DNA from 4 places in the Bradyrhizobium sp. STM 3561 genome. Region 2 is predicted to be linked to each of the others. Evidence: predicted binding sites of a transcription regulator. Region 2 holds the regulator's gene; each other region holds the start of a gene.
The links. Region 2 encodes LexA, which represses DNA repair genes until DNA is damaged. Its sites were predicted from a motif close to TGTTCNNNNTGTGTTCNG; they were not measured.
Positions count from the first base shown of each region.

Region 1: the regulator LexA is predicted to act here: its motif matches at 6,753-6,770, upstream of P6U28_RS07530 (putative DNA modification/repair radical SAM protein).
Region 3: the regulator LexA is predicted to act here: its motif matches at 4,360-4,377, upstream of dinB (DNA polymerase IV).
Region 4: the regulator LexA is predicted to act here: its motif matches at 1,776-1,793, upstream of P6U28_RS32090 (YifB family Mg chelatase-like AAA ATPase).

Region 1 is NZ_CP120695.1:1,665,813-1,673,820, forward strand. Features, by position in the region: gene P6U28_RS07505 (metallophosphoesterase) at 1-424, opposite strand, end outside; gene P6U28_RS07510 (GMC family oxidoreductase) at 585-2,204, opposite strand; gene P6U28_RS07515 (M20 aminoacylase family protein) at 2,388-3,560, shown strand; partial or broken gene P6U28_RS07520 (inorganic phosphate transporter) at 3,779-3,970, opposite strand; gene P6U28_RS07525 (UdgX family uracil-DNA binding protein) at 3,996-5,438, opposite strand; gene P6U28_RS07530 (putative DNA modification/repair radical SAM protein) at 5,438-6,673, opposite strand; gene P6U28_RS07535 (ImuA family protein) at 6,835-7,623, shown strand; gene P6U28_RS07540 (DNA polymerase Y family protein) at 7,520-8,008, shown strand, end outside.
Region 2 is NZ_CP120695.1:3,106,695-3,114,702, forward strand. Features, by position in the region: gene P6U28_RS14570 (alpha-hydroxy acid oxidase) at 154-1,287, shown strand; gene P6U28_RS14575 (HAD family phosphatase) at 1,317-1,940, shown strand; gene P6U28_RS14580 (hypothetical protein) at 2,097-2,300, shown strand; gene glp (gephyrin-like molybdotransferase Glp) at 2,850-4,061, shown strand; gene lexA (transcriptional repressor LexA) at 4,237-4,938, shown strand; gene P6U28_RS14595 (hypothetical protein) at 5,491-5,925, shown strand; gene P6U28_RS14600 (ComEC/Rec2 family competence protein) at 6,048-8,008, opposite strand, start outside.
Region 3 is NZ_CP120695.1:3,317,373-3,325,380, reverse strand. Features, by position in the region: gene P6U28_RS15585 (N-acyl homoserine lactonase family protein) at 1-720, opposite strand, end outside; partial or broken gene P6U28_RS15580 (YbaK/EbsC family protein) at 943-1,389, opposite strand; gene P6U28_RS15575 (hypothetical protein) at 2,331-2,495, shown strand; partial or broken gene P6U28_RS15570 (SDR family NAD(P)-dependent oxidoreductase) at 2,548-2,898, shown strand; gene P6U28_RS15565 (DUF899 domain-containing protein) at 3,179-3,937, opposite strand; gene dinB (DNA polymerase IV) at 4,416-5,663, shown strand; gene P6U28_RS15555 (hypothetical protein) at 5,989-6,474, opposite strand; partial or broken gene ligD (DNA ligase D) at 6,484-8,008, opposite strand, start outside.
Region 4 is NZ_CP120695.1:6,762,231-6,770,238, forward strand. Features, by position in the region: gene P6U28_RS32085 (hypothetical protein) at 1-80, opposite strand, end outside; gene P6U28_RS32090 (YifB family Mg chelatase-like AAA ATPase) at 179-1,717, opposite strand; gene P6U28_RS32095 (PilZ domain-containing protein) at 1,946-2,191, shown strand; gene P6U28_RS32100 (tetratricopeptide repeat protein) at 2,272-3,057, shown strand; gene P6U28_RS32105 (AAA family ATPase) at 3,077-4,366, opposite strand; gene P6U28_RS32110 (CpaD family pilus assembly protein) at 4,363-5,094, opposite strand; gene P6U28_RS32115 (type II and III secretion system protein family protein) at 5,147-6,661, opposite strand; gene cpaB (Flp pilus assembly protein CpaB) at 6,672-7,490, opposite strand; gene gshB (glutathione synthase) at 7,987-8,008, opposite strand, start outside.

The DNA of each region.
Region 1 (8,008 bases), 1.4 Mb from region 2:
AGAGCTTCACCTCCTCGTCGATGAAATCGTGTTCGCCGGGCACGTAGTGCACGTCGAGCTTGGTCTGCGAGATGATCCTCTCGGCATTGTCGAACTCGGCGGCTTTCGACAAATGGGTGATGTCGCCGGTGTGGATCATGAAGGAGGGTTTCGCCGGCATTGCGTTGATCTTGTTCACGGCCTCCTCCAGCGTGCCGAGCGCGTTGGGATTGGCCGGCTTGTCGAAGCCGACATGGCTGTCGCTGATCTGGAGGAAGCTCATGCCGGGCGCGGCCGCGGTCGCGGCCTCAGCGGAATCGATGATGCCGAGCGAGCGCGGCACGCCGCCCGTGACGGTCCAGAGCACTCCGGTGCCGGCCCAGGTCATGCATTCGAGCACCTTGCGGCGGCTGACGCCGTCATCCCCGTGATCTTGTCCGCTCATAGCGCCTCTCCACGTCGCCCGGAATTGGGCTTCGGGGACGTGATCAGGGGAGGGGCGGGTTTATTCCTGAATGGGATGACGATTTCGTGAGTGCAGTCCCGTGTCCCGGGCAAGGCGCAGCACCGCTTTGCGCTGCGCCGCGTCCGGGACACGATAGCGGCTACTTCGCATCCTCCAGGATCATCGTCGCCCCCTTCTCCGCAATCATCGCGGTCGGCGTGTTGGTGTTGCCCGAAGTGATCGTCGGCATGATCGAGGCATCGACGATGCGCAGGCCGCTGAGGCCATAGAAGCGCAGGCGCTCATCCACCACCGCCATCGGATCGTTTGCCGTGCCCATCTTGGCGGTGCCGACGGGGTGGAAAATGGTGGTGCCGATGTCGCCAGCAGCTTTGGCCAGCGAGGCGTCGTCGTCGCCGACCGTCGGCCCCGGCAGGTACTCGCTGGGCCGGTATTTTGCCAGCGCCTTCTGCTGCATCAGGCGGCGCGTGGTGCGAATGGCGTCGGCGGCGACCTGGCGATCGTCGTCGGTCGAGAGGTAGTTCGGCGCGATGATCGGCTTCTCGTCCGGGCTCGCGCAACGCAGCCGCACGGTGCCGCGCGAGGTCGGCTGGAGGTTGCAGGCGCTGACGGTGATCGCAGGGAAACGATGCAGGGGATCGCCGAACTTGTCGAGCGACAGCGGCTGCACGTGGAACTGGATGTTGGCGCGGGCGCGCGTCGCATCGGAGCGCGTGAAGATGCCGAGCTGCGACGGCGCCATGGTCAGCGGTCCGCGGCGGCGGAAGGCGTAGTCGAGCCCCATCAGGCCACGGCGGAACAGATTGTAGTAGGTCTCGTTCAGCGTGCGTACGCCCTCGACCTTGTAGATCGCGCGCTGCTGGAGGTGATCCTGGAGGTTGCGCCCCACACCGGGCTTGTCCATCACGATGTCGATGCCGAGCGGCGACAGCCAGTCGGCGGGTCCGATGCCGGAGCGGTGCAGCACCTGCACCGAGCCGATTGCGCCGGCCGAGAGCACCACCTCGCGCTTCGCGCGCACCTCGACGATCTCGCCGTTCTGGATGAATCGCACGCCGACAGCGCGGCCCTGCTCGATGATGAGACGGTCGACCAGCACGTGCTTCTCGAGCCGCAGATTGGGGCGCCTCAAGGCGGGCTTGAGGAAGCCGCGCGCCGAGGACCAGCGCCGGCCGCGCTTCTGGTTGACGTGGAAGTAGCTGGTGCCTTCGTTGTCGCCGGTGTTGAAATCCGGGATGCGCTTGATGCCCATCTCCTCGGCGGCGTCACCGACCGCGTCGAGAATGTCCCATGACAGCCGCGGCGCCTCGATGCGCCAGCCGCCGCCGGCGCCGTGATGCTCGCTGGCGCCGAGGAAGTGGTCCTCGATACGCTTGAACAGCGGCAGCACGTCGTCATAGCCCCAGCCGGTCAGGCCAAGCTGGCGCCAGTGATCGTAATCGGCAGCCTGTCCGCGCATCGAGATCATGGCATTGATCGCCGAGCAGCCGCCGATCACCTTGCCGCGGGGATAAGCCAGCGAACGGCCGTTCAGGCCGGGCTCAGCCTCGGTCTTGAACATCCAGTCGGAACGGGGATTGCCGATGGCGAAGAGATAGCCGACGGGGATGTGGAACCAGATCCAATTGTCGTCGCCTCCGGCTTCAAGGACGAGAACGCGATTGCTGCGATCGGCTGACAGCCGGTTCGCGACGATGCAGCCCGCCGTCCCGGCTCCGACGACGATGTAGTCAAACTCACCTTCAAGCCGCCTTGGCATTCTGTTTCCACCCGGATGGTCACTTAACGTTCCGTCCTAATAGGCAGACCCGCCGGACCGGGACAAGCCCGGCCATGTCCGTTCGTCAGGGCCAGACCCCGATCCCAGGGAGTTGGGTGGACTGACGCTTGCATGATAGACAGTCCTGTATTCCCATATTCCCAAGAAGGCTTGAGACCCTCCATGCCCATCGTGAACCGTGTCGCCGACCTCCAACCCGATATTCAGGCCTGGCGCCGGGACATCCATGAGCACCCCGAGCTGCTGTATGACGTTCACCGCACTGCAGCATTCGTCGCGGATCGCTTGCGGGAGTTCGGCTGCGACGAGGTCGTGACCGGCCTCGGCCAGACCGGCGTCGTCGGTGTGATCAAGGGCAACAGGCCAGCCGGCGAGGGGCTCAAGGTCATCGGCATGCGTGCCGACATGGACGCGCTGCCGGTGGAGGAGCAGACCAATCTGCCTTACGCCTCCAAGACGCCCGGCAAGATGCACGCCTGCGGCCATGACGGCCACACTGCGATGCTGCTGGGTGCCGCCCGCTATCTCGCCGAGACCCGCAATTTTGCCGGCGATGCCGTGGTGATCTTCCAGCCCGCCGAGGAGGGCGGCGCCGGCGGCGCGGCAATGGTCAAGGACGGCCTGATGGAGCGCTTCGGCATCGAGCAAGTCTACGGCATGCACAACGGTCCGGGCATCCCAATCGGCTCGTTCGCGATCAGGCCGGGTCCGATCATGGCAGCGACCGACGAGGTCGACATCATGATCGAGGGTGTCGGCGGCCACGCCGCGCGTCCGCACAAATGCGTCGATTCCGTGCTGGTCGGCGCGCAGGTGATCACGGCACTGCAGTCGATCGTCGCGCGCAGCGTCGATCCCCTTGAATCCGCGGTGATCTCGATCTGCGAATTCCACGCCGGCAACGCCCGCAACGTCATTCCGCAGACCGCGACGTTGAGAGGCACCATCCGCACGCTGTCGCCGGAAGTGCGCAAGCTGGTCGAGAAGCGCGTGCATGAAGTCGTGGCCGGCGTCGCACAGATCACCGGCGCCAAGATCGACCTGCACTACAAGCGCAATTATCCCGTCGTGAACAATCATGCGGCGGAGACCGAGGTGGCGCGTCGCATTGCCACGCAGGTCGCGGGCGAGGCCAATGTGCACGAGATGGCGCCGCTGATGGGCGGCGAGGATTTCGCCTACATGCTGGAAGCGCGGCCCGGCGCCTTCATCTTCTGTGGCAACGGCGACAGTGCCGGCCTGCACCATCCCGCCTACAATTTCAACGACGAGGCGATCGTCTACGGCACGTCGTATTGGGTGAAGCTGGTCGAGGAACAGCTCGCGGCGTCGTAATGCCGAGTCGTTCACCTTGTCCCGCTTGCTGTAGGCAATGGCGATGAGGTTCGGGCTCGGGCACTGACAGTAACCACAGCGTCATGGCCGGGCTTGTCCTGGCCATCCACGCCTTACCACGCAGTGCATAGAACGTGGATGCCCGGGACAAGCCGGGCATGACGACGTGTGCTGAATGTGCAAGGCAATTGCCCTTCCCCGTAAGAACGGGGAGAGGGAGAGATCACCTTGGATGCCGCGTCGGACGTTTTCTGGAACTGGGCGACTTGGGATTCCGGCAGCGCGCGGTTGAGCGCATAAGCAGTCGGCACGGTGCCGATCAGGATCAGCATGATCAGGCCCATGCCCTTCTGGCCGTCGTTCGAGCCGTGCGCGAAGCTGACGCCGGTGCAGGTTGCTATCAGCAGGCCGCCGCTCTGGTTTCCCTGCCAATACTCAGGCGGCCCGTGCAGCCTTCTTCTGCAAGCCGGCAGCGATCTTCAAATCATCGACAAAGCGCTGATACTCCAGCACCTTGGATTCCGGATCGGGCAGCCGCAGCAGATAAGACGGATGCACCGTCACCAGCGCCTTGCGTCCGTCGGGAAGGTCCATGAGCCGGCCGCGGTTCTTGCCGATCGGGGTGATCTTGCCGAACACGCTTTGCGCGGCGGTGGCGCCCATCGCCACGATGAGATCCGGCTGGATTGCCGAAACTTCCCGCTCATACCATTGCCGGCACGCCCGGATCTCAGGTGTGTTCGGCTTCTGGTGCAGGCGGATCTTTCCGCGCGGCACGAATTTGAAGTGCTTCACGGCATTGGTGACATAGACCTTCTTGCGGTCGACGCCGGCCTCCTCCAGCGCGCGGTCGAGCATCTGTCCGGCCGGACCGACAAAGGGATGGCCGGCGAGGTCTTCCTTGTCGCCGGGCTGCTCGCCGACCAGCATGACGTTGGCGTTCTTCGGGCCCTCGCCAAACACGGTCTGCGTCGCATCCTTGTAGAGATGACAGGCGCGGCAATGGGCGGCTTCCTCGCGGAGCATTTCGAGATCGTCGGCAGCTGGCTTGCGTTTCATCGGAGCCTCCGGCCGCTTCTGAGGCTTATGCGGATCGGTTGCGGCATTGGCGATCATGGCGCCGGTCATGCGCTCGGCGTCCTCTATCAAGGGCTTAATGATCGAAGCCTCGGGCAGGTTCCTCCAATATTTCTTCGGCATCTCGGCCTGCATCGCCTTCACCTTGAGCCGGGCCGGATTGAAGATGCTGGCGTAGTAGCGCCGCCAGGTTTCCTCCAGCCGGTCATCGCCCGGTGCCTCGCTCTTGCTGACACCCGGCGTGAACGAGAGCGCGTGGCCGTCCCAATGCGCGCATAGATCGGGCGTCAGGATCGACCAGGGCATGTCGACAAAGCGCTTGGCGAAGAACGGCGCGGCGAGCTCGACGATGTGATGCTCCGGCTCGAACCAGGCGACGTAATGGGCCTGGCGTTCGCGGCCGATCTCGCGGAAGCGGACGAAGGCATGCATCTTGTGCTCGTCGCGATAGACCGCTCTCGCCATGGAAGTGACCTGCGCGACATCAGGGTCGGTTGCGACCTCGATGAGATCGTGGTTGTCCTTCAGCCGGAACAGCAGACGATAGAGGATCGCAAAACGCTCGACATCGCGGTGCAGAATTGCGGCCTTGGCGAGCTCGACGAATTTTGCGGATACGTTGAAGGTGCCGTCGTTCACCTCGAGGATCGGAGACGGCGCGGATGGCGCGAATAACTCTGCTTCGCCGCCTCGCACGGTCCAGGTGACATCGCGCGGCTCCACATGATGTAGTACGAGCGTACGCGCGGCTTTGCGCCAGCCGCCGAAATCGGTTTCGGTGTCGAGGATGATGTACTGCATCAGAAGCCAAATCCCAGTTGCGTTGCTTTCGGCCTGAATCGTTCGATCAGCCCGGCAGCGTCGAGCTGATGCGGTGAGGGGCGGTGATCGCTGAGGACGATGAACGGCAGCGCCTTGTTTCGCGGCACGTGCAGTCGCGTGAGATCGGCCACGCGGATCGTGCTGGTGCGCCGCGTCGCGATGATACGTTCGACCGCCTTGGTGCCGAAGCCCGGCACGCGCAGCAGTTCCTCGCGGCTGGCGCGGTTGACGTCGAGGGGGAAGCGGTCGCGATGGCGCAGCGCCCAGGCGAGCTTTGGATCGATGTCGAGCGGCAGCATCGCGCTGTCGTCGACGATCTCGCCGACGTCGAAGCCGTAGAACCGCATCAGCCAGTCGGCCTGGTAGAGCCGGTGCTCGCGCAGCAGCGGTGGCTGTATCAGTGGCAAAGCGCGGCTCGCATCGGGGATCGGGCTGAAGGCGGAGTAGTAGACGCGCCGCAGCCGGTAGGCGCCGTAGAGATTGGCACTGGTGTGGAGAATGGTGTGATCGGAGGCCGCGTCGGCACCGACGATCATCTGCGTGCTCTGGCCGGCCGGCGCGAAGCGCTGCGGTTTTGCCTTGGTTTTTGCGCTGCGGCTGTCCTCGGCTTCGTCGAGCTTGAGCCGCAGCCGGCCCATGGTGCGGCGGATCGCGCGGACGTCCTTCTCCGGCGCGAATTGCTGCAGGCTCGTCTCCTCAGGCATCTCGATGTTGATGGAGAGGCGGTCGGCATATTTGCCGGCCTCCGCGATCAGCGCGTCGTCGGCTTCGGGAATGGTCTTCAGGTGGATGTAGCCGCGGAAGTGATGCTCCTCGCGCAGTTTTCGCGCGACGCTGACCACCTGCTCCATGGTGTAGTCGGGGCTGCGGATGATTCCGGAGGAGAGGAACAGGCCCTCGATGTAATTGCGCCGGTAGAAGTCGAGCGTCAGCTTGACCACCTCCTCGATGGTGAAGCGGGCGCGTGCTACGTTCGAGGAGGCGCGGTTGACGCAATAGAGACAATCGTAATTGCAGGCGTTGGTCAGCAGTACCTTGAGCAGGGAGATGCAGCGTCCGTCCGGCGCATAGGAATGGCAGATGCCCATGCCTGGCGCGGTCGAGCCCATGCCCTTGCCGTCGCTGGAATCCCGTTTCTCGGTGCCGCTGGAGGCGCAGGACGCGTCGTATTTGGCGGCATCCGCCAGAATCTCCAGCTTGCGTTGTACGTCCATCCTGGAATCCCCTTGATTCAGCTCATGAATCCCTGAGCGCGCAATTCGATTGACTCTGTGGCCGCCGTTAGCTTTATATTAGAACATATCATGAACAAATGAGCCAGCCGTTGGTTCTTCTTTTGAGGACCACGGCACCAATCTCTGAAGGAGCGGCGAGCATGAGCGGCGCACGTGGAAGCGCGCTTGCGATCTTGCGCGGCCAGATCGAGCGCATCGAGACCGCGGAGGTCGCGCATCAGCACGAGCGCGTCGCGCTCGGCCATAGCGAGGCCGACGCTGCGCTGAAGGGCGGGCTGGCGCGCGCGGCAATCCACGAGGTGTTTTGCGAAGGACGCCAGGGCGCGGCCGCCACCGGCTTCGTCATGGGGCTTGCTGGGCGCGTCTGCGCGCGTCGACCGCTGTTGTGGGTGCGGCAGGATTTTTCGGAAATCGAAACCGGCGCGCTGTCGATGAGCGGCCTCGCCGAGCTCGGGCTCGACCCGCGCCGCGTAGTGATGGTGCGTGCCGCCGATGTCGAGAGCGCGCTGCGCACTTCTGCCGATGCACTCGCCTGCGATGCGCTGGGGGCCGTCGTGATCGAGCTCTGGGGCGAGATCAGGCAGTTCGATCTCGTCGCGAGCCGTAAGCTGACGCTCGCTGCGCAAGGCTCGGGCGTTACCGGTCTGATGCTGCGCATGGCCGCGCAGCCGCTGCCCTCCACCGCGGAGACACGATGGATGTTGCGGGCGGCGCATTCGCCGCCGGGCTCGATGTGGAGCGCCTGGGGCGCGCCGGTGTTCGATGCCGAGCTCTTGCGCAATCGTCATGGCCCCTGCGGCCGGTGGATCATGGAATGGAGTTGTGATGAGTGCCAGTTCAGCGAGCCGTCGACGTATCCTCAGCCTGTGGCTGCCGCGCCTGCCCATCGACCGGATCCAGCGCTTCTTCAGCAGCGCCGGGCTGGGTAAGGCCAATCATGAGCCGAGCATCGTCGTCATCAAGGACAACAATGCGCTGGTGATCCATGCGCTGGACGAGGCCGCCGAGCGCCTCGGCCTGTACATCGGCCAACCCCTGGCCAATGCGCGGGCGATGTGTCCTGACTTGAAGGTGTTCGATGCCGATACCGTCGCCGATGCCAAGACGCTCAGCGACATCGCCGACTGGTGCGACCGCTTCACGCCGCTGGTGGCGTTCGATGCGCCGCACGGGCTGTTCCTCGATATCACCGGCTGCGCGCATCTGTTCGGCGGCGAAGCCGCGCTGTTGCGAACACTGGTCCGCGCGCTCGGCCGGCAGGGCTTTGCCGTCAGCGCGGCGATCGCGGGCACTTCGGTCTGCGCCCGCACGCTG
Region 2 (8,008 bases):
CCTAAACTTTTGGCAACGTTCCGAAACTGTTTCGCGCAAAGCGGAAACCGGTCGGCCGCCCGCGCCTCACAGCTATGCGATTTTAGGATGGTTTTGGAGGGCCGGACGCGATAGGCGATGGCGACAAGACTTCAAATTCTCGGGAGGACAACAATGAATGAAGCGCCCCGCATCCGGCCGGAACGGAACGTCGAACTCGGCGCCAGCAACGAGCCGTTCCAGAACCTGCACGAGTTCATCCGGAAGGCGCGCGCCAACCTCAACCAGAATGCCTGGGACTACATCGTCGGAGCGGCCGAGACCGAGACCACGATGCGGCGCAACCGCATGGCGCTTGACGAGATCGCCTTCCGGCCACGCGTGTTGCGCGACGTCCGCAAGGTCGATGGTTCCGTCGAGCAGCTCGGCCGCAGGATGCGCCTGCCGGTGGTGCTCGCCCCGGTCGGCGCGCTCGAGATCTTCGATCCGGATGGCGCGGCAAGCGTCGCGCGCGCCGCCGGCACCTTCGGCGCGGCGCACATGCTGAGCTCGGTGTCCGAGCCCGGCCTGGAGAAGACCGCCGAGGCTGCGCCCGACGCGCTGCGGCTCTATCAGCTCTATGTCCGCGGCGACGATGCCTTCGTCGCCGATGTCGTCAGCCGGGCCGAAAAGAACGCTTATGCCGCCTTCTGCCTGACCGTCGACACCGCGCATTACAGCCGTCGCGAACGTGACATCGCCAAGCGCTATGTGCGCGAGAGCCGCCTGCGCGCCACCGGAGGCGATTTCCAGAAGGGCTTGGAGTGGCGGACCGTCAAGATGATCAAGGACAAGTTCAAGATCCCTCTGATCCTGAAGGGCATCGCCACCGCCGAGGACGCGCAGATCGCGCTCGAGCACGGTGTCGAATGGATCTACGTCTCGAACCATGGCGGCCGCCAGCTCGACCACGGCCGTGGCGCCATGCATGTGCTGCCGGAGATCGTCGATGCCGTGAAGGGCCGCGCCAAGATCATGGTCGACGGCGGCTTTTGCCGCGGCACCGACATCGTCAAGGCAATCGCGGCGGGCGCGGACCTCGTCGGCATCGGCCGGCTGCAGTGCTGGGCGCTGGCGGCCGCCGGCGAAGGCGGCGTCGCGCGAATGCTGGAGCTGCTGGAGGACGAGGCGCTGCGCTGCCTTGGCCTCTTGGGCGCCACCTCATTCGCCGAGATCGATAAATCCTGCCTGCATCCGGCGACCGCCACCAACGCACCCGGCGTGTTCAGCGCGTTCCCGCTGTTCGACCATGAGCCCTATCGCTACTGAGTTGCCGATATTGAAGTGAAAAGGACGCAATGACATCACTCTCTCCCGGCAGCGCCGATGCGCTGCTGTTCGACCTCGGGCGCGTGGTGCTCGACATCGACTTCTCCAAGGCGATCGCCTGCTGGGCGGGACATGCGGGCTGCCGGCCCGAGGCCATCGTCGCGCGCTATGTGCGTGACGAGGCCTACCGGCTGCACGAGATGGGCAAGATCAGCGACGCGGACTATTTCGCCTCGCTGCGTGCCTCGCTCGGAATCGGCATCTCGGACGCGCAGTTCCTGGAAGGCTGGAACGCGATCTTCGCCGGTGAGATGCCAGATATCGCCGAGCTGCTGCCGCGCGCGGCGAAGCAGATGCCGCTCTACGCCTTCTCCAACACCAATCGGCCGCATGTGGACTATTTCTCGAAAGAATACGCCGGCCTGCTCGGCCATTTCCGCGAGCTGTATTTGTCGTCCAGCATCGGACTGCGCAAACCGGACGCGGAGGCTTTCGATCACGTCGTGGCGGCGATCGGGGTGCCGGCGGATCGCATTGTCTTTTTCGACGACCTCGCCGAGAACGTCGAGGGAGCGCGGGCGCGCGGCTTGAAGACCGTGCATGTCACCTCGCCGCGTGACGTCGGAAACGCATTGAAAGCGCTGGGTATCTGAGCCGCGGGAGGCCCGGTTCGTGCTCAGTTCCCGAAACTAAATTGCACGCGATGAGGAACCCAATCACTTTGTGCATTTTTATACAGAGTTCCGGGAACGGAATACCACCCATCGGACTCATGAGTCCGTTGGGACTTCTACATTGGACTGATCGACGTGCTGGGCAAGACCTATCTCACCAAGCAAGCCTCGCTCCTGCTCGAATTCGCCAGAACCACCTCGGATTCTGACCTCTCCGCCAAGCTGATCAGCAAGGCCGCCGACCTGAAATCCCAGGCCGATCCGCTGCCCGACAAGGATCAAGGTCCCAGGGCGCCCGACGTCGCGGACGTCAGTCCGGACGATCCGACGGAGCGTTGACCGATGCTGGCCGTGGCGCTCGTCCTTCTCGTGCTCGCCATGGCCGTCCTCGTGCCGGTCTGCCTCGCCTTCCGGATCATGCCGCGGCGGACTTGAGCCACCTTAGGCATCCGAGTGCTCGCGTTCCCGTGCGGGATGCTGAATCGTGAGAATGACGATTTCGCCAGCCTTTTCGTCCAGCCGGTTGAAGCGATTCAAGGATCGCAACGCGCCTTACGGGCTGTGCTCCCTAACATAATCGGCAATGCTAATCAGATCGTGGGTCGCGCGTTCCGTGAACCTGCGCCTCTTCGCTCGAAGCGGCGGAACGGGGCTTCGACGTCAGGATCAAAGCCAATATCGAACACGCAATCTCGTCCTGGCTATCCGCAGGAAGCCGCCGCACGGCTTGAAGTGCCTTTTCGAGCAGTTTTGTCATCGACAGCCAGTGCGGAAAGGAAGTGTGGCTTTTCGCCGGGTTGAGGAGGTCTTTTGCTTCAGCCCCTCCGCTCGGCTAGAACTTTGCCGACCGAGTCCTTCGATTTGTTCGATTTGTTGCGGGAGTTCGCCGTGGCCCTGATGCCGGTATCCGACGCGCTTGCCGCCGTGCTCGCAGGCACAGAGCCGCTGGCCGAGGAGACGGTCGCCCTCGACGCCGCCTACCATCGCGTGCTCGCGCGGGACGTCGCGGCGCGGCGCACGCAGCCGCCGGAAGCGATGTCGGCGATGGACGGCTATGCCGTGCGCGCGGCAGACGCGGCAACGATCGATTCCAGACTGGCGGTGATCGGCGAAGCCGCAGCGGGCCGTCCGTTCGCGGGAACGGTCGGCGTCGGCGAAGCGGTGCGGATCTTTACCGGCGGCGTTATTCCCGACGGCGCCGATGCGGTCGTGATCCAGGAGGACACGGTCGCCGACGGCAAGCACATCATGATCAAGGAAGCCGCGATTCCCGGACGGCACATTCGTCCCGCCGGCGTCGACTTCCGCGAGGGCGACGTGCTGCTGCGCAAAGGAACCCGTCTCACCGAGCGCGATCTCGCGCTCGCCGCTGCGATGAATCATCCGCAGCTCGCCGTCTGCCGCCGTCCGAGGGTCGCGATCCTTGCCACCGGCGATGAGCTGGTGATGCCGGGCACCGCGCCCGGTCGCGGCCAGATCGTCTATTCCAATGGCTATGCCCTGCACGCGCTCGCCCGCAGCGAGGGCGCCGAGACCATCGATCTCGGCGTTGCCGCCGACACGCTGGAGGCCACTTCCGCCGGCATCCGCCGCGCTCGCGAGAGCGGCGCCGACATCCTGATCACGACCGGTGGCGCATCGGTCGGTGATCACGATCTGGTTCAGCAGGCGCTGAAGGGCGAAGGCATCTCGATGGCGTTCTGGAAGATCGCGATTCGGCCCGGCAAGCCGATGATGCACGGACGGCTCGGCGCCATGCGCGTGATCGGCCTGCCCGGCAATCCCGTGTCATCATACGTGTGCGCCTTCCTGTTCATGGTGCCGCTGATTCGCGCCCTGTCAGGCCGTTCGGTGATTCATCATCGCCGCGAATGCGCCGTGCTGGGCCGCGATCTCGGGGCCAATGACCAGCGCGAGGATTATCTGCGTGCGCGACTGGAACTGCGCGGCGACGGCACGCTCGTCGCCCTTCCCGTCCGCCATCAGGACTCCTCTCTGCTTGCGAATCTCGCTGCGGCACAGGTACTTCTCGTACGCGCGCCGTTCGCGCCGAAGGCCGAGGCCGGCACGCCTTGCGAGGTGCTGCGGCTCCCCGTCTGAGCTGCACGGAACACGCATTCCGCGAGATTTGCCCCGTTCACCGTAAATTAAGCAGTTGCGGAACACATATCGAACATATAGTGTCCGTTCATGATTTGTTTCGAGGATGTAGCGGCTTATCGCTGAATTCATCGTCTCGGAATCGAACGACATCAACCGGGGGACTTTGGTCGAGATGTTGACGCGCAAACAATACGAGCTTCTGCGGTTCATCAGCGAACGTCTGAAGGAAAGCGGCGTGCCGCCGTCTTTCGACGAGATGAAGGATGCGCTCGACCTGCGCTCGAAGTCAGGCATTCATCGCCTGATCACTGCGCTCGAGGAGCGCGGCTTCATCCGCCGCCTGCCCAACCGCGCCCGCGCCATCGAGGTGATCAAGCTGCCCGAACTCCAGGCCGCTGCCGGCAATCGCCGCGGCTTCACGCCGAGCGTCATCGAGGGCAATCTCGGCAAGGTGCGCGCGAGCTCCAGCCCGCCTGTTGACGAGGGCGAGCGTCCCGTCGCGGTGCCCGTGATGGGCCGCATCGCGGCCGGCACGCCGATCGAGGCGTTGCAGACCCGCAGCCACACCATCAGCGTACCGCCCGACATGCTCGGCGCGGGCGAGCACTACGCTCTCGAAGTGCGCGGCGATTCGATGGTCGAGGCCGGCATCCTCGATGGCGACATGGCGCTGATCCAGCGCAACGAGAGCGCCGATACCGGCGACATCGTGGTGGCGCTGATCGATGACGAGGAGGCCACGCTCAAGCGCTTCCGCCGCCGCGGCGCCTCGATCGCACTCGAGCCAGCCAATGCCGCCTACGAGGTCCGCATTCTTCCGCCAAACCGCGTGAAGATTCAGGGCAAGCTGATCGGGCTCTACCGGAAGTACTGAGCGGTCTGCGGTCGTTGGACACCTCTTGGAGCGGATCATTTTCCGCTCTGGCTGGATGGTCTTTCCGGTTCTGCTCAGACTATCCGGTCCTTTTTCCGGTGCGAGATCCTCGGCACGCCGCACGAAGCAACATCGCTTCGCGGCCACAGCTTCGAGGAGACGCCACCCGCCAGATGTTTCATGGACAATCATTGCAGCGCTGATCGCAGCATCAGCGTCGCAGGCCATTGCCACACAGTCGCACCGCCATGTGCGCAAGCAATCGAGCCAGTACGAATTCGCGACGCGCGGAATGTGATGCGCAGCTCTCCGCAATCGAGCCGGCAATAAGCGAGCCGGTCAGCACCCGCGGGGCGCTGACATTGGCGCCGTTCGAATGCACAGGCGTCGGCTTTGTTCCTATCGAATCCGGGAAAGATAATGTGATCGCGGCTCGCGAAGCCCAGCCGCAGATTTGCCCACAACCGAGCAGAACGTTGTATGCTTCACCCTGATAGAGGCCTGCGCCTCCAAGAGAGGTGCGGCTTGCTATCTTCGCATGAGGAGCACCCGATGTGTGACTATAGCCTGCATGCCGTCGCGACGCGCCCTGCCGAAGTCGGCGAGACGATCGTCACGACAACCTTCCGCGGCACCTCGACACGCGGCTTCGCCTCTGAAGCCGATCTCTCCGTCGCGGTCTGCCTGCTGCCGGGAACGGAGCTCGCTTTCGCCGACAACGTTCGTTACGACAACCGCTGGATCTGGACGCGCACCGTCAACTCCCGCGTCGGCAAGTTCGGCAAGATCGATCCGCACATTCCCGATCGCCATCATGACGCGATCGAATTTCCCGACGGCAAGTACGTGCTGGTGACGCAGCTCGTCGAAGGCCAGCGCGCGACCGTGCTGCAACTGCCGGTGACCCAGCCGGTTGGCGAGCGCGAGCACAAGCCGCAGATCGTCGCCGAGACGAGGTCCACGATCACACGCCTGCCGATCGGCTGATCGTCGGCGCGCCCCCGGCCGATTTGTCGAGGGCCAGAACTTGAAATGCCATCGCCGGCTGAGGCCGGCGAGATGGTATGGTTTGCGTCCTGCAGAATCCCGCGCCTCCTCCGCATCGATCCTCAATCGTCAGCCTGCAAGTCGGCCTCCGATGGCGTTGCGTCCCGATTGCGGGGCACGGCCGTCTTCGGCGCAAGGCTGCCGTCGAAATCCCCCTCGCCGGCGCCGGCCGGCAGCCAAGGGCGGCTTGCGCCTCTCGCCCTCACCACCTGCACCGAGAAACCCTCTCCGTTTTGCGTCAGAGCCAGCGCGCCCTGACTGGCAAGGCGCGACCGATCGACCACCATCGCTGCGCAATCGGGCGGCGCGGGCCGCGCCGTCACCACCAACGCAGCGCGGCTGCAATCATCAGCCAGCGCGTCGATGCGCAGAGAAAGCGCGACCAGCCGCCCGTCCGCAAGCGGCGCCACGCAGCCGGACTCGTCACATGACACACCGCTCGCCAACGAGGCGTTGGCGGCATCGCGCGGATCGGCATCGGCGGCTAACCATTCCCTCAGCAGAAAGCCATCCTTGCTCGCGCGGATCACATGCAAACGCCCGTCGCCGCCCCGGACCGCGACGCTCGCGCCATCCCCGGCAATCAGGATATCGGGCTGCCGCACCGACAGTCCCCAGAGGATCGCTACCAGCAGCACCAGGGCGCCGGACAAGCGCAAGGGCGTGCGCAACAGGCCCATCACGATGATCCCGAGGCTGGCCGCGATCAACGGCGCGATTCCGAACGCCGGAATGCGGCCAACTGCGCCCGGTAGGGCCGCCACCCAGCGCGAGACCGCGACCATCCAGTCAATGCCGATCCCCATCAGCCACCAGAACACGCCGTCGAGGCCGAAGGGCGCCGCGAGCAACCCTAAAAGCCCCGCCGGCATCACCAGCGCCGAGACCACCGGCATCGCGCCGAGATTGGCGAGCACGCCGTATGGCGTCACGCGATGGAAGTGGAAAGCGGCATAGGGCGTGGTCGCAAGCCCCGCGATCAACGAAGCCAGCAACAGCATCGCGATCTCGCGGCCGCCCCACAGCGCGATGCGCGCTGTCGTCGAATGATCGGGCGATGCAAGCAGGTTCGGCATGCCGATCTGCACCAGCGCCACCAGCCCGAGCGTCGCGACGAAGGACATCTGGAAGCTGGGATGCACCAGCGCTTCGGGCGCGACCGCGAGCACGATCAGCGCGGCCACAGCGAGGGTTCGGAAGGTGATGGCGCGGCGATCGACCATCACGGCGATCAACACCACCGCGGTCATGAAGAACGATCTCTGTGTCGCGACCTCCGCGCCTGACAGCAGCAGGTAGAACGCTGCCGCCGCCAGCGCAGCGGCCGCCGACCATTTCTTGATGGCGAAGCCGGCCGCCAGTCCCGGGATCAGCGCCAGCAGCGCGCGCACTGCGAAGAAGACGACGCCGGCGACGACCGCCATGTGATAGCCGGAGATCGACAGCACATGGCCGAGCCCCGAGATGAACATGGCGTCGTTGACGGGCGTGCTGATCGCATCGCGCCGTCCCGTGAGCAGCGCGGTCGCAATCGCGCGGTTGTCGCCTTCGAGCGTTGAGCGGATGCGCGCGTCGATCGCATCGCGCAGGCCCTGCATGAAGGCGGCGTAGCGCAGCCGCAAGCCGCCGGCATCCGGCGGCACCGAAGCCGTGATCGCGCCCATCACGAAACCGGAGGCACCAATGCCCTGGAAGAACATATCGCGCGAGAAATCATAGCTGCCAGGTCGCACCGGCGAGATCGGCGGCAACAGCCGCGCCTTCAATTGCACGAAGCTGCCGACTTCAGGCGCCGTGCCCTTGCGCACCGAGAGGCGGACGCGCTCGAGCTTCACGTCGCTGCGTTGCGCCTCCATCGCGCTGACACGCAGTACGAAGCGATCGGTGCGCTCGCGGATGTCGCGTGCTTCCACAAAGCCCGACAGCGACACCGAATAGAGCGGCTTGGCCAAAACGATGTGGGCGATGCGCGCCGTCTTCCAGGTCGCCGTGGCAAAGCCGGCGGCGACCGCCGCGATCACGA
Region 3 (8,008 bases), 210 kb from region 2:
CATGCCGACGGGATCATAGACGCTGCCGATGCTCGGCAGGATGTTCTTGTCCAGATTCTCCTGGAGATAGACGGCGTCGCTGGTCAGCACGACCGTGCCCGTCTTTGGCAGGCGCACCACCAGGATCTGGCTTCCCGGCGTGTGCGATACGGTCCGGTGGATGAAGACGCTGTTGTCGCCGAACAGGTCGAGATCACCCTCGAGCTCGATGGTCTTGTACTTGGCTGGCATGCCGCCGCCGACGCTGTTACGCAGCATGTTGAAGTCGTCGGAGATGAAAAAGGTGGCATAGCCCGGCGCCGGCCAGAATGCATTCCTGATCTCGTCGCGCTGGAACACGAAGGTCGAATCCAGGAACTTGCCGATGTTGCCGGCGTGATCGACGTGGAAATGGCCGAGGATGACATATTTGATGTCGGACGGCTTCACGTTGATCTTGGCGAGCTGCGCGTCGATGGCGATATCGGGCGAACGGCCCGGATCAAGCGCCTTGACGAACGGGCCCCAATAATCGGGGTCCTTGATGATGCGGTCGTTGTTGCCGCAATCGAACAGGACGTCGCCCTTGGGATGGCGGATCAGGAAGAAGCCGACGGGGATCTGGACCTTGCCGCTACTGCCGTTCTGAATGATCGACTTGTCGAGATTGAGCGCCCCCGAAGAGAAGACGTAGAGCTTCATCTCCTTTGGCGGTTCAGCGGCCAGCGCGGCAGCCGACATAAAAAAAAGTCCTGCGGCCAGCGAGCCAAGGACTTTTAACGCAGTCGCCCGCATGTCGTCCTCCCTGTTTTCGACGCGCTTTTTTCAGCGGATGTAGCATCCTACCATAGTCTAATGCGGCTGTGCAGGTCTCAATACACGCGAGCGGGCGAATAAAAATAAGCTGCGCAAGGCCTGACATTTTTGTGCGGCGCAATCGTCCCACTGACGACCCCGACCTGCTCAGGCGACCACGCCAGCCACGACTGCCTTCAGAACGTCGCGCATCGGCTGGTTGAGCCGCAACCGCAAGCCGCGTTGACCGCCATTGATATAGACCTGCTCCTGCCCAAGCGCGCTCTGCTCGACCACGGTGCGCACGAGGTTTCGCTGCCCGAAAGGGCTGATCCCGCCGATCTCGAAGCCGGCAACGCATTCCGCCTCAGGCGGCTTCATCTGCGCCGACTTGCCACCGCCGGCAGCGGCGAGCTTCTTGATCGAGAATTCCTGGTCGGGGGACGATGACTCGGACCGGCTTCCTGTCAACCACCGCCTTCAGCGTCTTCAATACGCGCAGGATCCTCGCCGAGTCTGCAGTCCGATGCTCTCGGTGTGGGGATCGTAGTCGTCGGTGAGAACGGCGAAGGCAACGCCGGCGACCGCGAGCGCGTGCGTTGCGCGAGGTGGCTTTGGACATTAGCGATGTCTAGACCGTCGTTGCGAGGAGAGAAGCGAGGGCGGTGTGGATGTAGCGGCCAACCAGGTCCCAGTAATGTCCTATCACTTCGCCTGGCCGCAACATCGGCGCTGGCGCCAATACACCGGATTACTGCCGTACTTTTCAATGGAATCGAACCCAAACCGGTGATCGAGCGGCTGCTGTCCGACAAGGGCAGGGCGCTGTGCACCCGCCCCCGCATGGCGCAACACACATGATGGTCACGACCAGCGACGGTCCGAGCGAGGATGACAATTCGCAAAATGCTCGTCACCGCCGGTTTCCAAATACGAGGGGTTCATCTCAATTCAACAGGGGAGGAGGACGAACTCTCCTTTGAGTTTCGGCACACTCGAAGCCTGTCAAATACCGACACGCTGCAGATAGTCAAATCGCTCGCGCGATCGCCGAGCATCGAGCGATAGAGTCGAGGAGGGGTGGCGGCGCAACTGGTCACCGCCGTCTCCAGCTTCTGAATGCGGGGACGGGGCCCGTCTGACGGCGGCCCGACGACTGGAGCAGAGTTCAGAGCAGCGCCAGGACCGCGACCATCACGACCAAAACCGGCCGCGGTCACGCACCAGCATGACAGTTCAAGGACTCGCATGTTCTGCCCCGGTTGAAGGGCCTGCCCTGCTTAACCCTATATCCGGAACTCGGCGGCCGGAACCGAAACTTTTTCATGGCTTCATGTGTTCACGACAGGGGCGCAGGACACGCGAGGCCTTGCCCATGCCCCTAATGCCGATAGGTGATGTGTTTCTCGCGGTCGCGGTCATGACTTTGGATTTCCTGGGCGAGGTCGCGGGTGTTCGCTCTCCTCGGCATCTTCTGAGGCAAGCCGCGCTGGCGCGAGCCTGGCGTGCGCACCAATTCCGTTCCTTAAATCCATCGCAGAACGTGGGGAGGCGCGATGTCGAGCGTCGCAAAGCTGCTTGCGCAGAAGGAGCAGCTCCTGGAGCAACTGGCGAGCGATCCTGGACCGAATGAGCGCAAGGAGATCGAAGCGCTGCTCGCCAAGATCGAGACCGCGCTGACGTGGCTCGAGTCAAACGAACCCGCCACGGAGGGCGAGTAGCTCCGGCGACGCTTTCGGCCGGAGTTGACGTCTCGGTCGCGAGGAGCATCGAATAGCGTATGTCTTCATCACCGGCACCACCGACGGACTGGGCCGCGCGGCGGCCGAGTCGCTTCTCGGTGGCGGCCACCGAGTGGTGCTGCATGCCCGGTCGGCGGACCGCGCCGCGAGCATCGGCGAGCTCGCGGCGCGAGCCGACGCGATCGTCGTGAGCGACCTCCGCAGCACCGCCGAGGTCCGAGGCATCGCGGATCAAATCAACGCGATCGGCCGCATGGATGCGGTCATCCACAACGCCGGCGTCTACACGGAACGGAGCCGAGGCGCGACGCCGGACGGCCATGCCTCAACGCTTTCGGTAAACACCCTGGCACCGTACCTGCTGACGGCGCTCATCAAGCGTCACAAGGCCCGATCGTCGCTGACCTCAGCTGCTGCCCCCGCACGCAGCGCCGCCGCGGACGACGCCGCCAGAGCCAAGCCCAATGCGCCCCTCCGCGTAAGTTGCATCGCCCATCTCCCGATGCCTGATCGCGAAAAGTAACGTCGATGGTTTTGGTCCGTTCCAGGAGTCGACGGCGGCAGCCGGAAATCAAACATGGATCGGAAATTCTGCGGGATTTGTACGCCTCAGACGGGACAACTCCGTAAATTCTCCTATCCAGTGACGTCGCCAAAAACTGTCAATGACAGCCAAGCCCCGCGCCGCCAGGTCGCCCGATTGTACGAACGTCCCGGCCGTCGTCACTAAGCCGGCTGTGGCCGTCATCGAATTGATGGCGGCCCTTGGGCGTGAGATCGAGCCACATGAAGGCACCCATCAGATTTTCAATGCCACGGGAATAGGCTGAGTAGGTGTGGAAGATCTCGCCAGTCTCGTTTTTGGCAAAGATGCTGGCGCCCATCATATCTTCGCTGCTCTTGAGCGGGATCGTATCATAATTGAACTTGGCTGTGCCCGCGGCCAGGTCCTCCCTCTTGAATGACACGCCGAAATCATAGTTGAAGTCGCTGCCATAGGATGAGACCCACGGAAAGGTCCAGCCCAACGCGCGTTTCACTTGCTCGATTCGTTCGATTGGCGCGCGCGAAATCACGACAAATGACAGGTCGGCATCATCGAAGTGCTTGCGCGCGGCGTCGAAATGATCGGCGACGAATGAGCACCCTTTGCAGACGTGATCGGAGCCCGGGGTCAGCATGAAGTGATAGACGGCAAGTTGGCTGCGACCTTGAAACAGATCCGCAAGGGTGCACTTGCCATCCGGCCCCTCGAAGACGTAGGGCTTCTCAATCTTTACCCATGGCAACTCGCGGCGCTTTTTTCTAAGCTCGTCAAGCTTGTGCGTAATTTCCTTCTCTTCGACGAACAATGCCTTGCGTGCGGAAAGCCATTCTTCGCGCGAGACGATTTTAGGTGGGGAGAGGTCGCCTGCTGCCATCGTCAAGACTCCTCTGATTGTGGGTTCTAACGTAGGTCCTCGCCGGCCGGTTCCCGGCTTGCCTGGCAAGCGCAGCGATGGCATCGCCTGGCTTGAGCCGAGCATCGCTGGACCCAGTTGACCTGTTGTGAACACTCCCGGAAGGTCTCGCCGTTGCCATCGAGCACCTCGGCGATCGCATCCGTGGCTCTCGCTGGAGAGACGCCCGGCGGAGGATCCCGACGAGCGATATCGAACGCACGTTCACGCGCGAGCGGGTCGGCGCGGTCCTGCATCCAGGATTTTGCGATCCAAAATGCGCGCCGTCTCTGTTGCCTTCGGGGTCCAAGAATTGCCGTCGGCGAAGCGTTTACTGGGGGCGATGGCGCGATACCTCCCGTCAAACCGATCAATCTACTGATCGGCTTGACACTCGCCGTTCGTGTTCTCATTATGTTCTAGGCGAGAGTTTCCTCGAACATTGCAGGCGAACGGTCGAATGGCAACGACAGCCACGATCCTTCACGCGGATCTCGATGCCTTCTATGCTTCGGTAGAGCAGCTGCTTGATCCCTCATTGCGCGGCAAACCCGTCGCCGTCGGTGGTGGCGTTGTGCTTGCCGCTTCCTACGAAGCCAAGGCCTTCGGCGTCCGCGGAGGGATGCCGGGATGGCGAGCGCGCGAGCTCTGCCCGCAACTCATTTTTGTGAGCGGGCATTTCAAGGAATACCAACGGCTGGGCGATGCCGCCATCAAAGTGATCGGCGATTTCACACCGCTCGTGGAGCGGATTTCCATCGACGAGGCCTTCGCCGACGTTGCTGGCTGTACCCATCTCTTCGGCCCACCCGACGAAATTGCGAGGACAATCCGCCGACGCGTGCGGGCTGAGCTCGGCCTTCCGATTTCGGTCGGCGTGGCTCGCACCAAACATCTTGCAAAGATTGCGTCGCAAGTGGCCAAGCCCGATGGTCTTGTGGTTGTCGATCCGGACACCGAGCTGCAGTTCCTTCACCATTTACCCGTCGAACTGATGTGGGGAGTGGGCCCGGCCACGAAGGCGTGGCTGGCCGAGATCCGCGTGCTGACGATCGGGCAGTTGGCGACAACACCTGGATGGTCGCTCGAGCAGGTGCTCGGTCCCGCTGCGGGGGAGAAACTTGCGGCCTTGGCGTGGAATCGTGATCCACGGGAAGTTAAGGCGCACCGCCGAGCCCGCTCGGTAGGGGCGCAATCGGCGATCGGCAGGAAGCCCGCCAACGAGCAATTTTTTCGACCGACTCTGCTTCACCTTGCCGATCGAATCGGCACCCGGCTTCGGGCCAAGGCGAGGCCGGGTCGTACCGTGACGGTCCGTGTTCGCTTCGCCAATCTGAACTCCGCCTCGCGCTCGGTGACGCTAGACGTTCCGATCTCGACAACTGTGATCCTTGCCGAACTCGCGATTGACCTGGTGCGCGCCGTCCTCGCAGATCACCCTGACGAGAGGACTATTTCGCTCCTCGCGATCTCCGTGTCGCATCTCGAGGAGGACTGGGATCTACAGCTAGACTTTCCGCTTGGGCTTCACGATGAACCCCGTCGCCCCGGCAGCAAAATAGGCATGGCGCGTTGGGCAGCCGACCGTGCCGTCGATAAGATCCGCGATCGTTTTGGATCGGATGCCATTGGCTATGGCTCGGTGGCGCTAGGCATCTTTCGGTCGGTTCCTGACGAGTTTCGCGAACTCGCCGAAAAGGACCTGTGACCGTCGTCGGTCCATGGGAAAAGGCCGCAGCATCGTGCGTCAGCGCACTGGCACGAGAACACCGCAACGAATTGGGTGAAACGGCCGTGAACAAAACGTGGCGGTAACGCTTGCTACAGCAAGAAAGATCAATAGCTTAGAAGATGCTCACTGCGTTCGGGACGCAGGGCATCCCTCAGTCAGATCGCAACTTGAACCGAATGTCGGTATCGGTGGTTGCGCCTCCACGATTTGAACCTGCTGCAGTATACAGGCGGCCACCCGTGTGCGGTCGCGCGCAGGAGCTGCGGCAAACGAGATGAGCTATCGAGGAACTGCTCATGCGTCACTCCTCGATCGGGTATTCCCAGATCTTGCCGTTGCGAGCGGTCTGATTAAGCCATTTCTCTGCAGCCTGCTTTGACGCGAACAGCTTGGCCCAGGAGGAGTCGCCAATTGCCCTGGAGCTCTCATCAGCGAGATAGATCCAAACTGACGTTTGCCGCTGCCCGCCTTCGATCTCGTACTCCCACGCAACGCCCTCAGGGTCGTGCTGGTCGAGCCATTTAGTGGCGTCGTCCTCAGAGGCGAACACCTTCGCCCATTCCACGTCGCCAGCCTTCCGCTGTGTTCCGTGATCGTAGTCATTGAGGTAGAGCCACGCCGTCCTGCCGTTCCGACGCAGCTCGGCCTGATGCGCAACCGCGGCGTTGACCTTCCGTCGGTCGGTGCGGTCCTCCTTAGGCATAGACATCAGGCTGGCGTAGATGTCGGACGGAAGGCCGGGTTTTTCACCTGGCGGGCTTTTTGCCCCATTCAATCCAGTGGTCAAATGCGTCCGTCATGTGGATCTCCTCTTCGCCCGGAACGGACTGTCGATTGTGAACGCGTCCGGCCTGATTACTTTCTCGATAAGCGTCCAGGGTTACGGGTGCAGCAATCGGAAATCCTTCGCGTCCGCGGCGAATAGGTGCCGATCGCGGTGGTGCCACGTCCGTTGCGGAGATAATCTAGGAAGATCCGGTTGCTGCGCTTTGCCTGCGCCGAAAGGATGTAGCGGCCGGGATCGCGTGCCGCGAACTCAGAGCAAAGCCCTCGCGCGACCCGATGCGCCTGGTCGTGCAGCATCGGCGCCTCAAGCGGCGCCATCAGGTGAACTCCTTTGCCACCGGTCAGCTTGGGCCAGGTGTCGAGCCCTTCGCGTCTCATTAGCGTGCGTAGCTCAAGCGCCGCTTCAGCCACGGCATTCCATTCGACGCCCTCGCCGGGATCGAGGTCGATCACGATGCGATCTGCGTGCTCGAAGTCCTCTACGGTTGAATTCCACGGGTGCAGCTCGGCGGCTCCGATGTGAACCAGTCCAAGAAAGCCATCTAGGCTATCGACCCAGAGGCGCGTGCCTTCGCCACCCTCGCGCTTCTGGATGTGAAGCTGATGCACGGCCCCGGAATCTCCTTCGGAAGCGGCCCCTTGTGGTAATAGGTCGTGCCGTGCACGTGCCGCACCAGCTTGAGCGGACGGTGGCCGAGATGCGGCAGCGCCTTCTTCCATACACGTTTCCAGTAATCTGCGAGTTCTTCCTTGGGGGGGGGACGGGCGCGTCGGGCAGAAGCTGGAGGATGTTTTCTCTGGGCACGTCGAGCTTTGGCCGTCCGACGGAGGATGGCACCAGCCGGGGGGCTTTCACCTTCCGCAATGCCAGATCGTCCCGAAACCCTTTGAAGACTACTTCGCGGAGCAGGCCGTCGTCTGTCAGCGCGCCATACTCCACCTCGATATCCACCGTCGGTTCAACCCAGGTCGCCTTCGGCTTCTTGATACGGACATCGAGCGGCGATGTCCGTCGGATTAGCGGATCCAGCCGCTCGCGCAGTTCGCGCGCGCTCGTCTCCGTGTACCCGGTCCGGACCTTACCGGCGTAGACGAGCCTGCCGTTCTCCCGGCGGCCCACGTAGAGCGAGGCGATCTTGCGCGGACGGGCTCCCAGTTTTTCGACGAAGGCGACGATCGGGAAGGTCTCGCTCTTCTTGCACTTCAGCTTGATCCAGGTCTCCTGCCGGCCTGAGCGGTAGGGCCGTCCAAGCCGTTTGGCGACGAGACCTTCCAGGCCGAACTTGCAGCCCTTAGCGAAGATCTCGTCTCCATCGGCCTCAAGAGCCTCGACGTAGATGAATGTCTCCGGTGCTCCCTTCAGAAGCTCTTGCAGCAGGCGCTTGCGATCCTCATACGCGGCGTCACGAAGATCGTAACCGTCAAGGTAGAGGAGGTCGAACGCGTGGTAGCGCACACGCGCGCTGCGCTTGGGCCCGAGCTGGCGTCGAAGCTGCTGGAAATCGGGCAGCCCGCCGCTGCCGTAGACGATGGCC
Region 4 (8,008 bases), 3.7 Mb from region 2:
ACCGATCCGATCTCGGCGCGGGCGAACACCGCAGCCGCCAATACAGGAACAACCGAGGCCAGGACCTTGAAACGCAACATGACGCTCTACTCGCCGGGCCCTGGGGAGAACTCGTTGGGCCTTATGGTTTGCAGAGCGTAAAGGAAACTCGTTACCGCCGGGTTGACGCGCGCGGCGCTTACGCGATCTGCCGCACATCCTCCGCGAGTGCGCGGTAGGAGAGCGCTTCGGCGAGGTGCAGCCGGCCGATCTTGTCGGCATGGTCGAGGTCGGCCAGCGTGCGCGCCACCCGCAGCACGCGGTGATAGCCGCGCGCCGACAGGCGCATGGTCTCGGCGGCATCCCTCAACAGCTTCTGGCCCTGCGCGTCCGGCTTCGCGATCTCCTCCAGTACCGAGGCTGGCGCCTCGGCATTGGTGCGGACATGGGGCAAGCCTGCATCCGCATAGCGCGCGAGCTGGATGTCGCGCGCCGCCGCGACGCGCGCGGCGACCTCGGCAGAGCCCTCCGCGGGCGGTGGCAGGATCAGGTCGGCGGCGGTCACCGCCGGCACCTCGATGCGGAGATCGATGCGGTCCATCAGGGGACCGGAGATGCGTGCCTGGTAATCGCCGGTGCAGCGGTCGATGCGCCCCCGCTTGCAGGCATAGCCGGGCTCGAACGCATTGCCGCAGCGGCAGGGATTCATCGCCGCGACCAGCATGAAGCGGGCAGGGTAGGTGACGCGGTGATTGGCACGCGACACCGCGACCTCGCCGTTCTCCAGCGGCTGGCGCAGTGAATCCAGCACGCGCGGATCGAACTCCGGCAGCTCGTCGAGGAACAGCACGCCCTGATGCGCCAGCGAGATCTCGCCGGGCTTGGCGCGCGCGCCGCCGCCGGTGAGCGCGGCCATGCTGGCCGAATGATGCGGCGAGCGGAACGGGCGCCGCGCCGTCAGCGCGCCGCCCTCGATCTCGCCGGCGACGGACGCAATCATCGAGACTTCGAGCAGCTCGCCCGGCGACAGCGGCGGCAGGATCGAGGGCAGGCGCGCGGCCAGCATCGATTTGCCGGCGCCGGGCGCGCCGATCATGAGCAGATGATGCCCGCCGGCGGCCGCGATCTCCAGCGCGCGCTTGGCGCTCTCCTGGCCCTTGATGTCGCGCAGGTCGAGCGTGGAGGCGGCGGCCTCATGCACTCTAGGCGAGGGCCGCGACAGCACCTGCGTGCCCTTGAAATGGTTGGCGATCTGGATGAGCGAGCCAGCCGCAATGATCTGGATGTCCGGGCTCGCCCACGCCGCTTCGGAGCCGCAAGACGCAGGGCAGATCAGCCCTTCCTCGCGCATATTGGCGCCGATCGCGGCCGGCAGAACCCCGGCCACCGGCGCGATCGAGCCATCGAGGCCGAGCTCGCCGAGCACGGTGAAGCCGGCCAGCGCATCCGGCGGGATCGCCCCGATCGCGGCCATCAGCCCGAGCGCGATCGGCAGGTCGTAGTGGCTGCCTTCCTTCGGGACGTCGGCCGGTGCCAGATTGACGGTGATCCGCCGCGCCGGCAGCGCCAGCCCCGAGGCGAGCAGCGCCGAACGCACCCGCTCGCGCGCCTCCGACACCGCCTTGTCCGGAAGGCCGACGATGGCGAAGGCCGGCAGGCCCGGCGCGACCTGCACCTGCACGTCGACCGCGCGGGCCTCGATCCCCTCAAAGGCGACGGTAGAAACCCGTTGAACCATGCCCGAACCAGCCTGCCCTGTCCTGCAATTAGGGGTAGCAGAGGGCGGCCGTTCTCGCAAGAACAATACAGGAACAATGCTTAGAGCCCGCGCAAGTCCTAATCAGTCGTAAACGCGACGCTGAGACTACGTCTCGAATGCCGGCTTCCGTCCTCAGCACATTCCAACGAATGTCCGCTACTCCTGGGCTCGCGGGATGGGCCGTGATCTAACAAGTGAAGAAGCAAGATGCTGGTAAATCGCCGGAGAAGCGAACGTCGGGTGTGCAGCCGGCTCGCCAAGATCCATTTTGGGGCGGGCTCGCTGCCGCGGGATTGCACGATCACGGATATTTCTGATGGCGGCGTGAAAGTGGTGGCGGAATTCCTGGAAGTGCCGCCGCAATTCACCATCATCTTCGCGCCTGATTATTCCCGCCAATGCCGCCTGCGCTGGCGCATCGGCTGCGAATTCGGTGCCGAATTCGTCGACTGAACCTCAACAGGCGCGCCTCCTTAACGGGACTTTAGCGTTAATGGGTAAGCATCTCTGATCAGTTGCCGAGTGATCAGAGTATGTCCAAGCGTTCGTTCCTCGCTTTTCCCCCGGCGAGATATCTGTGTTCCGCCGTACTGATCCTTGCCCTCGGCGGCTGTCAGACCACCGGCATCGAGGACGTCACCGGTGCGCTCGGCGGCAAGCAGGCGTCCGTCGCTGAGGCCGACAGCAAGGCCGACGCCAGGCCGGAGATGGACGCACTTCGCGAGCGTTATCGTGCCAAGCCCAGCGATCCCGCAATCGCGATCGAATACGGCAAGGCGCTGCGGGACAGCGGCCAGCGCGCGCAGGCGGTCGCGGTGCTCGAGCAGGCCGTGCTCGCCCGTCCCGGCAACAAGGCGCTGCTCGCCGGCTATGGCCGCGCACTCGCCGACAACGGCAATTTCCAGCAGGCCTTCGACGTCCTCGGCCGGGCGCATTCGCCGGAGGATCCCGATTGGCGCATTCTGTCGGCGCAGGGCGCGGTGCTCGATCAGCTCGGCCGCAACGAGGAAGCCCAGCAATATTACGCCGCGGCGTTGAAGATCGTGCCGAACGAGCCGACCGTGCTGTCCAATCTCGGACTGTCCTATATGCTGCAAAACAATCTGTCGAAGGCCGAACAGGTGCTCGGCCGCGCTTATCAGCGCAATCAGAACGATGCGCGGGTCCGCGCCAATCTGGCCCTCGTGCTGGGATTGCAGGGGCGCGAGGCCGAGGCCGAAATCCTCGTGAAGGCAGATTTGCCGCCGGACCAGGCAGCGGCCAAGGTCGCGGCGCTGAAGCAGCTGCTGGCAAAGAAGCAGCAGCGGGCGGACAAGTAATCCGCCCCTCTGATGTACCCTATGACGCCTTGCGATGCGGGGCCGAGCCGCGCCCTGACCTGCCCTTCAGCTTCTTCAACAGCGGCTCGAGCAGCGAGCGCTTCGGCTTCTTCACGTCGCCGCGGCCGGCGAGGCGGTTCGCCATGTTCTGGAACAGGAGGGTGGTGCGGTGGGTCTTGGAGACCTCCGCGATCATCTGGCCGTTATTGGCCGCGGTCGAGAACAGTTTCGAATCGAACGGGATCACCGCGATCGGCTGGCTCTCCATGGTCTTGGCGAACGCCTTGACCTCGATCTCCGCGCGCCGGTGCATGCCGACCTGGTTGAGGCAGTACAGCGGCGGCCGGTCGTTCGGCCGCGCTGTCTTCAGAACGGTCAGCATGTTCTTGGTGTTGCGCAAGTTGGCGAGATCGGGCTCGGCCACGATGACGATATCGTCGGCGTTCACCAGCGCGCGTCGCGTCCAGCCGGACCATTGATGGGGAACGTCGAGCACGATGCACGGCGTGGTCATGCGCAGCGTGTCGAACACCGCGTCAAAAGCTTCGGCACCGAAATCGTAGACGCGGTCGAGCGTGGCGGGCGCCGCAAGCAGGCTGAGGCGATCGGTGCATTTGGCGAGCAGGCGCTCCATCAGCGCCGTGTCCGGCCGGTCCTGCGACAGCACCGCGTTGGCGATGCCCTGCACCGGGTCCTGGTTGTAGTCGAGACCCGCCGTGCCGAAGGCGAGGTCGAGATCGATCACGACGGAATCGAGCGAAAGGTCTCGCGCGATGGTCCAGGCCAGATTATGCGCGACGGTGGACGCGCCGACGCCGCCCTTGGCGCCGACCACCGCGATGACGCGGCCGGTGATGATGGCCTCGGACGCCGAGAACAGGCTGCAGATCGAGCGGACCACGTCGAGGGTTTCGACCGGTCCGACCACGTAGTCGTTGACGCCGCGGCGCACCAGCTCGCGATAGGGCGCGGTGTCATTGGGGCTGCCGATCACGACCACGCGGGTGCCGGGATCGCAGACGCCGGCGAGGTCGTCGAGTCCCTCCAGGATGTCGCGCGTGCCGTCGGACTCGATGACGATCACGTTCGGTGTCGGCATCGATTCATAGGCTTCGATTGCTGCAGCGAGGCCACCGTCCTTGGCGGTGAGGTGAGCCTTGGCGAGCCGGCGATCCTGGCCCGCCGCGGTCACTGCCTTGAGCGTCTGCTCGGTCTCGCAAAAGGCTTGCACCGAAATGCGAGGAACAGGCGCGATATGTTCGTCGGGGTGCAGCGGATCGTCCGCGTCTTCTTCGTCAAGCCGTGTCATTTGCCGGTATCGCTGAGTTTGGCCTTGTCGGATTCGGGAGAGGGCGTCGCGATCGGCGTGCCCTTGCGGTAACGGTCGAAGGCGATGTCGCGCCGTGCGGTATAGGCGGGTGTCTCGGCGCGCGGCTGCTCGAGGTCGGCCGGGTTGTCGATCATCGCGGCGAGATTGCGCTGGCTGGCGCAGCCCAGATTGAAATAAGGCCGGTTCTCGTTGTAGCCGGGGTCGAGGATGGAGGGGCCGACGTCTTCCGGCCACAGCCCGCACGGCCCGGCGACGGCCGCGATCTTCGAATAACTCAGGCGAATGGTCGGCAGCAGCCCGGGATCCTCAGGACGGTAGGGATGCTGGACGATGGCGCGCGACGGCACGCCGCCGGACGTGAGCACGGAGCGGATCTCCTGATAGGTCGCAGCAGCCGCGCGCGAATTGGCGGTGTCGGCGGGCACGTCGACGACGACGGAGCCGGTGCCCTCGCGCACCCAGTCCCGCGCGATGCCCGCGACGTCCGCATGCTGTGCAGCCGAGAGGCCGCCGCGCGCCTTGCCGACGAAGATCACGATCGACTTCTTGCCTTCCTGCACCGCGATCGGGTGGCGCTGGCGATAATCGGTCGGCACCGTCTGGGTGACGATCTCCGTGGTGTTGCAGGCGCCGAGCATGACAGAGAGCCCCGTCAGTGCCAGCGTGATCCGCAAATTGCGACGTCGATCGGCTGATGTTGTCGTCATCGCCTGGTCCCCTTTGCCCCCGTTTCGCGCCCCGGTCCCCAAACCGTTCGTCTCAGTCGATGATGAAGCCGAAATCACCGGGCGTGCCGGCGACCGGATCGACACGGGTCGCGATGCCGTAGAGGCGATTGACCCGGCCGAGCAGCGCCCTCTGCGCGTCCGAGGCCGGCGCGAAGCCGTCGTCGGGCCGCGACAATTCCTTCTGAGCGACCGCGCGCACCACATAGGGCGTCACGATCACCATCAGCTCGGTCTCGTTGTTGACGAAGTCCTGGCTGCGGAACAGCGCGCCGATGATCGGCACCTGGTCGACACCAGGCAGCCCGTTGATCGCCTGCTTGGTCTGTTGCTGGATCAAGCCGGCCATCGCCATCGAACCGCCCGAGGGAATTTCCAGCGTGGTCTCGGCGCGGCGGGTCTGGATCGATGGAATGGTGATCGAGTTGTTCGCGAACGAGGACACGGCCTGCGTCAACGTGATCGAGTTGGTGTTCGACAGCTCCGAGACCTCCGTCATCACGCGCAGGCTGATACGGCCTTCGCTGAGCACGACCGGCGTGAAGTTCAGGGAGATGCCGAACTTCTTGTAGGTGACCTGGGTGGTGCAGACGTGAGTGACCGGATCGCAGGCATAGCCCCCGGGGATCGGGAATTCGCCGCCGGCGACGAAAGTGGCGGATTCGCCCGAGATCGCGGTCAGGCTCGGTTCGGCCAGCGTGCGCATGACACCGGCGCTCTCCATCGCCCGCATGGTGGCGTTGACGGTGGCAACGCCCTTGGCGAGCCCGGAGACGCCGAGCCCATTGCTGCCGACGATCGGCCCGCCGGAGACCGAGAACGGGTTGGAATTGTTGAAATTCACCACGGCGGTGCCGGCGTTCAGGCTGGCGCTGAGATCGACGCCGAGCTGCTTGACGATATCGCGGCGGACCTCGCCGACCACGACCTTGAGCATGACCTGATCGCGGCCGCGCACCACGATGTTGTTGACGACCTTGTCCGAGCCGCCGACGAGCTTTGCGGCGACGTCGCCGGCCTGCTGAGCCTCGACCGGGCTCGACACCGAGCCGGTCAGCATCACGCTGTCGCCGACGCCTTCGATCTGGACGCCCGGCAGCGACTGGCGCAGAGCGGCGCGCATGCCGTTGAGGTCGCGCTTCACCGCGATGTCGTAGGAGGCGACCTGCTGGCCGTCGGCGGCGAAGAACACGACGTTGGTCTGGCCGACCTGGCCACCGATGATATAGGCGCGCTGGGCCGAGCGGATCACCGCATTGGCGATCTTGGGGTCGGCCACCAGCACGTCCTTGACCTCGCGCGGCAGGTCGATGACGACGGACTTGCCGATGCCGAGCGACAGAAAGCGCGTCCGCGCCGGTGCGATCGTCGCCACCGACGACACGCCGAGATCCGACGCCTGCATCGGCTCCTGGTCGCCGACCGGCGCATCCGCAGCACTGAGCACGCCGGGGGCCGCGAGCCCCAGTATCAATATCGTCCCCGCCAGGAGCGCGCGCGCGCGCTTCCCCCGAATGCGCAGGCCGGTCCGATCACCCCCGTAGTTCATGCTGTCCCCATCACCTCTGTGACGTCAGTTGCCGTGCCGGCACGCCATAACGGATCACGCTCACGCCGCCCGGGCGCTTGATCGCCTGGTCCTCGGGTGTGCCGTCGACCGCGTTGGCATCGACGATGCTGCGCAATGCGAGTGTCAGAGTGCCGCCCTGGCGTGCGGCCGAGAGCGTGGCGACCTGGTCGGGCCGGAGCTCGAGCGTGACGGTCTTGCCGATCACGGCGTTCTGGCCGTCCTTCTCCTTCGGCGCCTGGTCGATCGCGAGCACGCGGATGTTGGTCAGAATGACCTCGGACAGGACGAGATCGTTGCCGCCGGTCGGACCGTTGGTGTTACCGTCGGGATTCTTCAGGCGGCGGGTCAGGACGATGTCGACGCGATCATTCGGAAGGATGAAGCCGCCGGCCCCGGTTTCGGCTGAAATCTCGGTGGAGACGGCGCGCATCCCGGAGGGCAGGATCGCGGCCATGAAGCCGGAGCCTTCGGCCTTGACCAGCTTCTGCTCGCGGATCGGCTCGCCCTGCATCAAGGGCACGCGCGCGATCGAGCCGGCGATCTGGGTCTGCGCCTCGGGCCGGCTGTCGCGGCGAATGAAGGCGCTGCTCGCAGTCGCCGCCGGCCAGGCCTGCCATTGCAGGTCGTCGGGCTTGACGGCTTGGCCGAGCTGGATGTCGTTCTTCGCGACAAGGACCTCGACCGTCGGCAGCTTCTCGGCGGCCGGGAGGGCGGGCGCGGGTGCATTCTGATAGCCGCTCGCCAGATACGCAGCGACGCCGCCGGCGCCGAGAGCGATGACGAGAACGACGATGCGTGCGGTATTCATACGTTTCTACTCTTACGCGGGGCACTCGAACCGCACCTGGCGTGTTCCCCCGCGTCGATGAGTAGGGAGTAAAAGTATAAGGGGTGTTGCGAGGCCGAACGCGATCGCCGGCCAGCGATGCTGGTTTTCGGCAGATGGTGAACGTCGCGTTATCTGAGGCCACGCGGCTCCGTAGATTCACGCATCCCGACGCGCGCATTTGGATGAGACGCGGGGCGTCATGGTGAACGGGTGGTTAGTGAAAAGGGCCTGCCTGAAGCCGCGTGATTGTACCGGCGAGACGGCAGCAAGGCACCACAACATCGGTGTCGTCCCGGCGAACGCCGGGACCCATACCGCGTGATATCTCGGCTGTAAAAGATAGAAGTACCAACGGCGAGTTTTCGCCACACCACGTCCTGTGGGAATGGAACCGGATCGGCGCTCCGCTTCGCTGCGCTTGTCCGGGACGGCGTTGGAGAGAGATCATACGCTCTCGTAGCAGCGTGCGCGGAAGCTACTTCTTCCGCTTCTGCTCG